3 regions of the Shewanella sp. SM68 genome follow, and region 1 is predicted to be linked to each of the others. Evidence: predicted binding sites of a transcription regulator. Region 1 holds the regulator's gene; each other region holds the start of a gene.
The links. The regulator sigma-54, encoded in region 1, starts transcription at its own class of promoters, with help from an activator protein. The targets are predictions, from matches to a motif close to GTTGGCACGNNNNTNGNNT.
Positions count from the first base shown of each region.

Region 2: a site for sigma-54 is predicted at 2,270-2,288, ahead of L5M40_RS16695 (YggN family protein). Genes of this name have one in related genera too.
Region 3: a site for sigma-54 is predicted at 2,174-2,192, ahead of L5M40_RS05845 (DUF1328 family protein). Genes of this name have one in related genera too.

Region 1 covers NZ_JAKKRU010000005.1:256,515-260,765, forward strand. Annotated here, with positions in the region: gene rapZ (RNase adapter RapZ) at 1-141, opposite strand, end outside; gene ptsN (PTS IIA-like nitrogen regulatory protein PtsN) at 138-581, opposite strand; gene hpf (ribosome hibernation promoting factor) at 584-871, opposite strand; gene L5M40_RS10890 (RNA polymerase factor sigma-54) at 900-2,378, opposite strand; gene lptB (LPS export ABC transporter ATP-binding protein) at 2,486-3,217, opposite strand; gene lptA (lipopolysaccharide transport periplasmic protein LptA) at 3,214-3,768, opposite strand; gene lptC (LPS export ABC transporter periplasmic protein LptC) at 3,755-4,251, opposite strand, start outside.
Region 2 covers NZ_JAKKRU010000010.1:179,144-183,394, forward strand. Annotated here, with positions in the region: gene trmB (tRNA (guanosine(46)-N7)-methyltransferase TrmB) at 156-872, shown strand; gene L5M40_RS16685 (YggL family protein) at 921-1,247, shown strand; gene glsB (glutaminase B) at 1,247-2,161, shown strand; gene L5M40_RS16695 (YggN family protein) at 2,363-3,184, shown strand; gene L5M40_RS16700 (LysR family transcriptional regulator) at 3,624-4,251, shown strand, end outside.
Region 3 covers NZ_JAKKRU010000003.1:46,157-50,407, forward strand. Annotated here, with positions in the region: gene L5M40_RS05835 (diacylglycerol kinase family protein) at 1-1,553, opposite strand, end outside; gene L5M40_RS05840 (hypothetical protein) at 1,698-1,892, opposite strand; gene L5M40_RS05845 (DUF1328 family protein) at 1,916-2,092, opposite strand; gene pfaD (eicosapentaenoate synthase subunit PfaD) at 2,448-4,094, opposite strand; gene L5M40_RS05855 (beta-ketoacyl synthase N-terminal-like domain-containing protein) at 4,204-4,251, opposite strand, start outside.

The DNA of each region.
Region 1 (4,251 bases):
ACTGCCTTTGAGTTGCTCAAGCAAACTGCCAATCAATGGCAAGGGAAGGTTATCGACACAATAATAGCCGAGATCTTCGAGTACCCTAAGGGCGACAGATTTGCCTGAGCCTGAGCGGCCCGACACTATGACCAGTTTCATCCAGTGATTACCTGATAGAGTTCCGTTTCATCATGCGTCTTGCGTAATTGCTTTAATATTTGCTTGTCGCTCAGCTTTTCGGCCATGCAAGACAAGGTACTTAAGTGCTGCTGACATTGGTCTGCAGGCACCAGTAGTGCAAATAAAATATCAACAGGTTGCTTATCGATAGCATCAAATGCTATCGGCTCTTCACACTTAATTAGTATGGCAATGGGCTGATCTATATCGGCTAGTCGACCATGTGGAATGGCGATGCCGTTACCTATACCTGTGCTCCCCATCTTTTCGCGCGCCACTAGGCTTTCGAATATCTCTTGAGATGAGAGGGTCGGGTACTGGGCAGCGACTAAGTCGCTGATGAGTTCCAGTACCTTTTTCTTGCTGCCCGGAGTGGCGCAGGTAGTGCACTCCGGCCGCAGTATGGTACAAAGTTCCATTATTAGTGTTTTGTTAACTTCTCTTTGTGTTTAATAACCTGACGGTCAAGCTTGTCAATCAGGGCGTCTATAGCGGCATACATGTCAGCATGCTCTGAAGTAGCAAAAACTTCACCACCTATGAGGTTTATTCTCGCTTCAGCAATCTGTTGCATTTTCTCAACATTGAGCACAACGTGCACATTATTGATCTGTTCGAAATGGCGTTCAAGTTTTGAAAACTTTTCTTCTACATATGCACGTAACGATTCGGTAATTTCGACATGGTGTCCACTTAGGTTTATTTGCATAGAAACGTCCTCCGATATCCACTGTAGGTTATAAACTTTTACGCTGATTAGAAGGTGGAATAAGCATAGCCTCTCGGTACTTCGCAATGGTTCTGCGGGCTACGTTGATCCCTTGTTCTGCCAGAAGTTGTGCCATCTTACTATCGCTTAATGGTTTTTTCTGGTTTTCCGCTGCAACCAGTTTCTTTATAAAGGCTCTGATTGCTGTGGATGAGCACTCACCACCATCGTCAGTACCGACGTGGCTAGAGAAGAAGTATTTTAGTTCAAAAAGTCCCTTAGGGGTATGCATGTATTTTTGAGTTGTGACCCGTGAGATGGTGGACTCATGCATTTCTACCGCTTCGGCAATATCGTTAAGCACCATAGGCTTCATGGCTTCTTCACCATACTCAAAGAAACCTTGCTGATATTGCACTATGCAATTAGCAACTTTAAGCAAAGTATCGTTACGGCTTTCTAAGCTCTTAATAAACCATTTAGCCTCTTGCAGATGGCCGCGAATAAATTGGCTATCGGCTTGGTTTTTGGTACTGCGTGCCATAGAAGCATAATGTTGATTTACATTGATTTTTGGCATGCAGTCAGGATTAAGCTCAACGACCCAGCGGCCATTTTTCTTCGACACAGACACATCTGGGATAACGTATTCGTCATTATTGGGCGTGATCAACAAACCTGGGCGAGGATTGAGGGTTTGGATAAGTGCTATACCATCCCTTAATTCATCTTCTTTTAATTTAGTCTTACGCATCAATAACCTAAAATCACGGGCGGCGATCAGATCTAAATGATCTTTGATCAGCATACGGGCGTTTTCTAGGTTGGGAGTATCAGCGGCGAAATGCGACAGTTGGATCAGCAGGCATTCACTTAAATCGCGGGCGGCAACGCCTATGGGATCAAAATGCTGAATACGCTTGAGTACGGCTTCGACTTCGTCAAGCTCAACTTCAGGATTGCCCATGGCTTCGAGAATTTCTTCAGTGCTTTGGGTGAGATAGCCCTGATCGTCGATGGCATCAATAATGGCGGTGGCAATGGCTAAATCGGTTTCAGAAAACGGCGTGAGGTTTTTTTGCCATTCTAAGTGTTCGTACAAACCTTCACTGGTCTCGCCTTGGAAGGGCATATCGTCTTCACGACTGCCGCCGGGGCCTGAGTTTGGGGAGGCGGTAAACACTTCATCCCATGTGGTGTCCATGGGGAGCTCATCGGGTATGGATTCTTTGGTTAGCGACTCTGCCGTGTCTATGGTGGAGCTGTCTTTTTCTGGTGGCAGAGTGCTAGATTCACTGAAATCCGTATCGGATAGCGTTTGGTTTACAGGGGTTTTAGTGGCGTCGAATTGATCCTCTTCCAGCTCGAGAAGGGGATTAGAATCTAATGCTTGCTGGATCTCTTGCTGCAGTTCTAATGACGACAGTTGCAACAGACGTATGGCCTGTTGTAATTGTGGCGTCATGGTTAACTGTTGACCCAGTTTGAGCTGGAGTGACGCTTTCATGTTACCGCTGATCCCTACGTTATTATTGTTGGATAAGGTCGCTTAATATTATCTTGAGTGAAGCCTAATGGCGGTATAAATTGTCTCCATAGGCTTCGCTCGATTAACTATAGCCTGAATTGTTCACCTAAGTACACAGCCCTAACTTGCTGATTGTCTAAGATCTCTGCTGGAGTTCCTTCGGCAATCAGGTTTCCGTGACTCACAATATAAGCATGTTCACATACATCTAATGTCTCGCGGACATTATGGTCTGTGATCAGTACGCCAAGGCCGCGACTTTTGAGTTGTTCGATAATCTTCTTGATGTCGATAACCGAAATAGGATCGACGCCGGCAAACGGTTCATCGAGCAAAATGAACTTAGGATTAGCGGCTAAAGCCCGCGCAATTTCGACGCGACGACGTTCGCCACCCGACAATGACATGCCTTGGCTGTCACGGATGTGGGTGATATGAAACTCTTCGAGCAGATGTTCTAGTTCTTCTTCTCGTTCTTCGTTTTTAAGTTCTTTACGAGTTTGCAGTACGGCCATGATGTTGTCATGAACAGTTAGCTTACGAAAGATACTGGCTTCCTGCGGTAAGTAACCTATGCCTTTGCGGGCACGCAGATGCATAGGATCTGCGGTTAAATCATCATCGTCGATAAAGATATGTCCCTTATCGCTCTTCACTAGCCCGACAACCATGTAAAAGGTCGTGGTTTTACCTGCACCGTTTGGACCGAGTAGGCCAACGACTTGACCGGTTTTTACCGTCAGACTGACGTCTTTAACCACTTGGCGACTCTTGTAACTTTTCGCCAGATTTTGTGCTCTTAAGGTGATTTGGGTCATTTAGAGTCCTGCTTTTTCACAGGTTTATCCGCTGGAGCATCTGATTTAGCATCATCTTGATAGTTTTCTGGCTGAATAATAGTGATCACGCGATCGTCACCACTGCCAGTACTCTCGGCCATCAATTTCTGTTGAATCATGTTATAGCGGATTAAATTGCCTGTAACTTGGCTACCCGCTTGATCTAATGACGCCATACCTTTCAGTGTTAAGGTGCGGCTTGCCATATCGTAACGAATTTCTTTCGCGCTTGCCGATGCTGGGCGGCCATCGTCTAATATTTGGCTATACGTAGCAGGGTTGCCTGTGGCGACCAAAGTTTTGCTATTTTCACCTTCAGCGGAAAATGCACGCAGTTCATTTGCTTGGATTTTTATTGAGCCTTGGGTAACTTCCACCGGACCAAAGAAGATGATCTGGTTGTTTTTGATATCCGCAGTTTGGCTCACAGCTTTAATTTTGACTTCTTGCTTTAAGTCGCCGACTTTCGCGAAAGCACTCATGCTCATAATTAGCATTAGGCTGGCAAGTAATACGTTATTTTGCTTCATATGTTCCTACTACCTGACTGGTCAATTGCACTTCTTGCGCGTTGAGGTCGGCATAAAGGCCTTGGCCTTGAATATTAAAATCTTTCCCTGTGACGTAAATGGTACGGTCAGAGGTCATTATCATAGTGTTGAGATCGAGTTCCAGATAACTGGTGGACAAGGTCTGAATCGGTTCTTCTGGGCTAATGGCATCGATAATAACATTATTTTCTAATACAACCTTGCCAGTTTCCTTGTTTAGCTTGCCCTGATCTGCCCTGAGTTGCCATTGTGCTTTACCTTGGTCTGGATAAACAAGATAAACAGGTTGAGTAAAGAAAGTTTGATTCGTTGAATCATAATGTTCCATGTGTTTCGCCGTCACACGGCTATTCACTAGTCCTTGCTCATTGAACTCAACACTGCGCAGATCTTCAACGATGAAATCTGGGGTATTTTGATCTTTTACTCTGTTATCGGAATCACCGCTGTGTTTGTTCTGGA
Region 2 (4,251 bases), on a different contig from region 1:
TAAGTTGGCAAGGGATCTAAAGCTAAAAATCGCTGCTAAATTCGCACTCTTAAATAATCTTGGTATACTTTCGCCCCATTAGTGCTTGCACTGTATGTTGAACTTTGGATAATGCCCTTCTTTTATGATGGTGTTGTCCACTAGACGAGGCAAAAATGAGCGAAGTCACTACCGCTGAATTTAATGAAGAAGGCAAGTATCTGCGCAAGATCAGAAGCTTTGTCCTGAGAGAAGGTCGCCTAACCAAAGGCCAAGCACACGCTATTGAAAGCCAGTGGCCAACAATGGGTTTAGATTACAGCCCAGTGCCATTAGTACTGAGCGACGTTTTTGGTCGTGAAGCCGATACTGTGCTGGAAATTGGCTTTGGCATGGGCGCCTCTTTAGTACAAATGGCTAAAGATGCACCAGAGCAAAATTTCATTGGTATTGAAGTACATAAACCGGGTGTAGGCTCTTGCCTCAGTGATGCAGCCATTGCTGGTGTGACTAATTTACGTGTGTATCATCACGATGCCATGGAAGTATTAGAACATGCGATTGCTGACGGTTCATTAGCCCGAGTGCAATTGTTCTTCCCAGATCCTTGGCATAAAAAACGTCACCATAAACGCCGCATCGTACAAGCTGAATTTGCCGAACTTATTCGTCGCAAGCTAAAAATTGGCGGTGTTTTCCATATGGCAACTGACTGGGAAGAGTACAGCGAGCATATGTTAGAGGTGATGCAAGCCGCACCGGGTTATCAAAACCAGTCGGCCGACGGCAGTGTGGTGCCGCGTCCTGATCATCGTCCATTGACAAAGTTTGAAGCCCGCGGCCATAGACTGGGTCACGGTGTATGGGATCTGATGTTTGAGCGTATCGCTTAATCACGAACTCAATTTTAGCTAATTTTAAACACAAAAGGGAAAATCACTATGGCAACTAATCGTAGCCGTCGTTTACGTAAGAAAATGCGCGTTGATGAATTCCAAGAGTTAGGTTTCGATATGGCTTGGACTTTTGATGCATCAGTATCTGAAGCCGATATCGATGCAACTGTAGATAAATTCATCGATGAAGTGATCGAAACCCGTAAATTAGGTTTCCATGGCGGCGGCCACATCGAATGGGAAGGCATTATCGCCACCCAAACGATTGGTAAATGTACCGAAGAAGATATTGCTGCAGTTAAGGCATTCTGGGCGACCCAAAAAGTATCTCAGGTTGAAGTTAGCGAACTGTACGACATTTGGTGGGGTTAATGCCCGAGTTGGCATTACTTGAGGAAGTGGTCGAGAAAGTTCGACCCTTGCTCGGCCAAGGAAAGGTTGCAAATTATATCCCCGCACTGGCCAGCGTTGATGCTGGCAAATTAGGTATTGCCGTCACGACTGTTGACGGTGAAACTTTAGGTGCGGGCGATTACCTTGAGCCGTTTTCGATTCAAAGTATCTCCAAAGTTTTCAGCTTAACCTTAGCGTTAACTTTATATGAAGAAGCCGAAATCTGGAGCCGTGTTGGCAAAGAACCTTCGGGCCATTCATTCAACTCTTTAGTACAAGTCGAGTTAGAACGTGGCAAGCCACGCAACCCATTTATCAATGCTGGCGCGTTAGTGATTGCTGACTTATTGCAGAGTCGTTTAGGTGCACCTAAACACAGAATGCTTGAGTTAGTCAGGCAACTTAGCCAAAACGATAAAGTGTGTTTCGATAAACAAGTAGCAGATTCAGAATATCAGCATAGTGCGCGCAATGCGGCTATCGCTTATTTGATGAAGTCCTTTGGTAATTTTCAAGGTGATGTTGATACTGTGCTGCGCACCTATTTTCATTATTGCGCCTTGAAGATGAATTGTGCTGACTTGTCTAAGGCCATGTTGTATTTAGCTAATCGCGGCAAAAGTATCACAGGGACTGAGCTTATTTCTCAAGTGCAAACTCGGCAACTTAACGCTCTGTTGGCAACCTCGGGCTTATACGATGGTGCGGGTGAGTTTGCTTATCGTGTTGGTATGCCAGGTAAAAGTGGCGTCGGCGGCGGTATTATTGCCGTGATCCCTGGAGAACTGTCGATTTGTGTATGGTCGCCAGAACTCGATAATAATGGCAACTCACTTGCGGGCACAGCGATGCTTGAGCATCTAAGTCAGCGTCTCGGTCGTTCTATTTTCTAGTCTTATCTCTCGTTTTTTATTAGCACTATCAGACTAAATGTTAGCGAATTTCGCTAATGACCTTTTAGTGCTAACTTTCAAAATTCAACATAATCAAATTGTTATAAAGTTGGCACGTCTCCTGCTATAAGCTATTCACATGGTATAAGCTATTCAGTAGTTTAGGTTTATCGAATTATTCAGATTAAAGGACGAACAAAAATGAAATTAAATAAGTTATTAACTGGATTTGCATTATCTGGCGTGATTTTAGGGGCATCTAGCGTACAGCTGGCGCAAGCACAAATAGAACCAAAAATAGATGAGCGCTGTGAGGTCTCCTTAAATTATGACGTTATGGTCGAGCCTAAAAAATTAGTCATGAGCGAGAAGGGCACAGAAAAGTATCGTATCGAAGTTGACAAGTTATTTGTGGAAGGTAAGCAAGTTAACTTAACCGACAAGCAGAAAAAATTGGTTACTCAATATGCCGATGAAGTTTCGACTCAAGTGCCAGAAGTGATTGAACTGGTGAATGAGGCAGTATCTCTTGCTTCCAAAGCGGTTGGTATGGCCTTAACACCTTTAATGGGTGATGCCGCTGGTGCAAAATTTAATGAAATGATGGCTGGCGTTCAAAAACGGGTTGATTCAGTGGCTTACAAGAATGGTGATAGCTTCTATTTAGGGGCGACTGAATACTCGATGCAAAGTACATTTAACGATGAATTCGAGCAGGAAATGGAACAAATTGTCCAGAATTCAATTGGCGCAATTATGATGAACTTAGGTGGCCAAATCATGTCTGGTGGCGGTGAAAATTTTGAAGCTAAGATGGATACCTTCTCCCAAAAAATGGACAAGTTAGGCCAAGATATTGAGCAACAAATTGAGAGCCAATCTAAGGGATTAGAAGCTAAGGCTGACCGTTTGTGCGACCGATTTGAAAATTTGTTAGTGCTTGAAAATCAATTGCGCCAAGAAGTGCCAGAACTAGCACCTTATGTGTTGACACAAAACTCAACCAAGGAACTGCGTGAATAGTACTTGTAAATAGTTCTTGCGAATCGCCCTTAGTTTTAACTGCAATAACTTCTATCTCCTTGTGCATGAGTCAAACTTGAATGCTACGCCCCTAGTCAATTTATCGACTAGGGGCTTTTTTATTGGCTACGGTTTAATCGTGGTGACAACCCTTATGGCTAAGTTGATGTGGCTTATAGGCTAGGCTTGCAGCGATTTAGTTCGGAATGTTACAGTCTAGAGACGAATATTTGGTATACTCTTAAAATATAATTAAAAGCTGGCATATCAGTCAGATATAACCCCCTACTTTAGTGGACTTTTTCGGTCTAAATCTCTGCGTTATATCATTTTGATGCGAGATATCAATGCTATGGTTATTTTTAAGCGATGATTACGCTAACCATAGCTGCTCACCGAAAGTTAATATCATTGTCGTAAACAGCTTAAGGCGACTTCCATGTTAGAACTGTTAGAACCTATTGCGATTTTTACTCATGTGGCCAGAGCAGGTAGTTTTAGTGCCGCCGCAAGAAGGCTTGGGATCTCTAAGTCTAAGGTCAGTACACAAGTCGCCGATCTTGAACATAGACTTGGTGTTCAATTAATTCAACGTACCACCCGCAGCTTAAGTCTGACTGAAGCAGGGCATTTGCTGTATCTGCAAGGTGAAGAACTGCTGCGTGACGCTGAACAAGCGATAGCCAGCGTGCATAACTTAAATGATGCGACCCGCGGCGTGCTTAAGGTGGGGATTTCCCAATCCTTTGGAGTGATGCATATCATTCCTGCGTTGCCATCTTTTATGGCAAAACATCCTGAGCTTGAGCTACAAGTGAGCTTACTGGACCATAAAGTGGATGTCGTGAGCGAAGGCTTAGACTTACTGTTAACTATGTCTGAGCAATTACCGCTTGGCATGGTTGCTAGACCGCTGATGAAGTGCCAATTCCTGTTAGTTGCTTCGCCTGGCTATATTGCTCAACATGGCGAGCCAACTCGACCTGAGCAGCTAGTTGACCACAACTGTTTGGTCTATCAAGGAGAGTGGCACGAGCACAGCATGTGGCAATTTAAGAAGGGTGATG
Region 3 (4,251 bases), on a different contig from region 1:
CTGCTGATAGTGACCTTTTTAGCATGGGCATGATGGACTTTACTTGCACTCGCTTGTTGATCTCGCACATTTTTATTACCTTCTTTCACCCATCCTGCAATCGCTAATTCAGCGAGGCTAAGCAACTGCTCTTTGGGTTCATCGCCAGCATCCAACCAAGTAATGTCGAGCAAACCGTCGGTCATGTTTGGTTCGCCATCGCCCTGCGCCAACACGCTGGTAAACGGTGCGGCATTGGCAACGATTAGGCTATGGGTCGTCAATGTTGTGGGTTTTGCATCATCTAAGCTGAGCTGGATGGTTAAAGTGATATCGGCATTCACTGCGCGCCATAAGCCATCGAGGTAGGCAAACTGGCCGAGGGCATTTTTACGCTCACGGTTCGCGGATTCAATCATTTGTTGCTCAAACCCTATGCCTACGAGCAACAACACTAACTCCTCATTACAACGCGCGGTATCAATGGCTTGGCAATGCCCTTGAATAATATTATCCAGCGCCTGAGAGATAGGAATAAGCTTACTGCCTAAACCAAAGAGGGCATGGCTGAGGGCATTAGTTGTGCCAAGAGGAATGATGCCTAAGACGATATCCGTATCGACGATTTGAGAGGCCACTTCAGTCACAGTACCATCGCCACCACAGGCGATAATGATATCAGCGCCTGCATTACGGGCTTGCTCGGCGAAGATATTTGCAGTTTCGTCTGCTGTTGTGAGTTTTAAAGTTAGGTCAAAATAGGCTTTGAGTTCATCTTGGATTTGCTCGCTGTATTCTTGCCATTTCCCGCCACCAGAGACTGGGTTGGCGATAATCCACGCCACTTTGTGGATGTTAATTTTCCCTTGACTGAGCATGCGATCAAGCGCGCGTAATTGCCATTTGTTTAAGCCAGCGGTTTTGCGTATTTGCTTTATCTGCTGCAGTACTTCGGCGAAGTGCTGTTGTTTATCTTTACAAACCAAATAAGCGGCGAGTACCAGCACTGAGCGGCCACGACCCATGGCACAGTGAATGAGTACCTGTTTATTGGCGCGCACTTGGCGGTGCAGCCAGTTAACGGCTTGATTGAGTTGGGCGCTGGTCGGTACGCTATGGTCGAGGATGGGAATATTTAAATACTCGATATGATCTTCAAATTGCGACCAATCTAAGCCATCAAATTCAGCGGTGACATCCAGGATGGCAGTGATCTTATTGGCTTTAATCGTTTCCAGATCTGCGGAAAAGAGTCTACAGCCGAGATACAGATGTTCATCAATCCTTTGCATGGGTGGTACTGAATCGTATTTTCTGGCCCAGTGGTTATAGAGTCGACTGCCTAATAAAAAGGGAATAAAACCCCAACGAATATACCAAGGAATAGTGCCATCTTGGCGTTTTCTAAAAATACTGGCGAGATTAAACCAATAGGCTGAACCGACTAAAAACAGTGACAGACTTGTCCATGCACAAATAAAAGTGAGCAGGGGAGAAGTGTCTGTTACTGCAAAATAGGCTAACAATACTGCACCTGCAGTGTACAAATATTTGATGTGGATCTTCGTTAGCATGCAAGTCCTCCAATGCCATTGTTCTTGGTTAAAATCGTTGCACTTGAATGGATAGATGTCGAGATGAGAGATGCAGAAATGAGCGAGTCTAAACCAAAAGGGTGGCAGTAGACGAGTCTATTGCCACCCTAAAGTCAGGTTTGTTTAGCACTTAGTATCTTTAGCTTTAACACCTTCTTTGACTTCTTCACAGGCATCTTCGATGGCGTTACCTGTATCAGTCATTACTTCATCGATTTTTTCGCCCGCGTCTTCGGCTTTGTTATCACTACAGGCCGTTAAACCTAGGGCGAGTAATAATGCGAATGCTGCACTTGTCATCAGGGTAAATGGTTTCATATCTATCTCCTTTTCTAAAAAAATTATAGTCGCGGTGATTTACCCTTAAGGGCATTGATCAGCAGAGAAATCACTAATAACACAATAAATATGAAGAAAATGATTTTCGCTATTCCCGCCGCTGCGCCAGCAATCCCAGCAAATCCTAACAACCCAGCAATCACGGCAACAACTAGAAATACTAATGTCCAACCTAGCATAATAACCTCCTGCCCTTGTATTAATCCTTCTCATGACCGTTTGTGTCACTTGTAAGGTAACGGCTAATGGCTCTTACTTGATTGCGATCTTAATGCCAACTTTAAAAATTTTAAGTAGTTAATTGATTTTAAATATAATTTAAATCATTTTATTTAAAATGGTGTGAGTGAATTAAAAGAGGGGTAGGCAATTTTTACCTAAGCTTCGGTAAGAGTTTCAGCCTAATACGTTGAATCAAAGACTGTGAGCTGATGTCGTTCATAAGTAAAGACAAATAAAGGCCGACACTGTGAGTTTGTGTCGGCTTGAAGATATTATGATCTTATAATACAAGATGATATGAGCTAAATACGTTTAAAAACGATTTAATGGTTTCCAGCGTTGCAGGCTAACTGGAATGCTCGCGCCTTGGGATAACAGCAGGTTAATGCGGGATTGATATGCTGCGCCCACCATTAAATGTTTGGCTAAATCCACCGCATTACGGGCCTTATAGTCATCTAAATAACTGCCTTTGGCCCACGCATTAAATGCGCCGAGCGCTGGGCCTGCCCAAATTTGGTAATCCATTTCGCGGCCGACTTCGCCTGTGTTTGACCAGCGGCTCGATAGACCCAAATACCAGCGGAAAATCAGCGCCATCTTACGTTTGGGGTTATCCAGTGCGCGCTCGATTTGCTTAGGATCGCGCTCGTTAAAGTGGGCTACTGTGCCAGTCCAAATGTCATCGAGTGATGAGCGGAACACTTGCTCTTCGAGTTTTTTACGCTCGTCCGCAGGGATGGCATCAATCGAATCGTAACGGGTGTAGATTTCATAAAGCTTATTGGCGCGCATTGGGAACAGGGTGCCGCGCTTAACCACTTGTAATTTCACGCCCATTTCGAACATATCGGCGGCAGGCGCCATAGTCACATCGGCCATTTCTGTGGTAGCGAGTAACTTACGGGTGTGTTCACTCGCGCCCGCTTCGACGCAAGCTTGGTTGATTGAACCTGTGACGATAAAGGCCGCGCCCATGTTGAAGGTGGCTAATGCTGCATCGGGTGTACCGACGCCGCCGCCAGCACCCACGCGGATAGGCGTTTTGTATTGATACTTAGCTTGGATTTCATCTTTAAGCGCCAAAATCGTCGGCAATAGCGTCACTAGCGGGCGATTGTCGGTATGGCCGCCTGAGTCGGCTTCGGCTGTGATGTCGTCCGCCATAGGCACAAGCAATGCCATCGCCATTTGGTCTTGGCTGATAAGGCCGTCACTCACTAATTGCTGGAGGATTTTGGCAGGCGCCGGCTCCATAAACTTAGTCGCGACTTCGGTACGGCTGATTTTGGCGATGACTTTGTTGCCAATGACTATCTCGCCATGTTCGTCGCGGCTCAAACCCGCCGCGCGGTAATAGACGATTTGCGGCGTTAAACCTAAAAATGCCGAGGCTTCGACCGTGCGCACTTTATGTTTTAAGAACAGCTCAACACTGCCGCGCTCTAATGCGGGCTCGCTTGGGCTGTGAATTAAGTTAAAAGCATAAGGACCATTAGGCAGCGCCGCCTGAATGCGAGTAATGGCCGCTTCAACGCGGGATGGAATTAACCCCGCCGCGCCAAACGAACACAAAATGCCCGCTTGACCTAGCGCGATAACCAGTTCTTCCGAGGCAATACCGTTGGCCATAGCGCCAGCGTAGTAAGCGTATTTAACGCCGTGGACGCGGCGAAAATTACTGTCGCCTAAACTTTGGGTGCCAAGGGCAGGGGCAAAGGCGCTGACAGGGTGTGAGCCTAGTGGCGCTTGGCTGTCACTTGTGGTCACTTCGGCCGTTTGCGCTATGCCTAAGCCTTTTTCGCTGTGATTCACTAAGTAGCAGGCTTGGCTTAAATCTTTGAGTTTTTTGCCTAATGAGTCGATATCAAAGCTCAGCGCGGCATCGTTGACTTGCCACGGCCAAGGGCTGAGTTTTTCGTTATTGCTATTGAATTGATCTAGAGTATGGCTAGTCATAGGTGTTCTCATGTTATTTGTGCCGCCTTGGTGATGTGGATAGCCAAGGCGGCGCAACTATTCGTTATTCGTTATTCGAGATTAGCGTCTTTCTAACTGCGTAAACTCGCTAGGCTTCTTCAATACAGATGGCGATATCTTTAACTTCATAAATCCG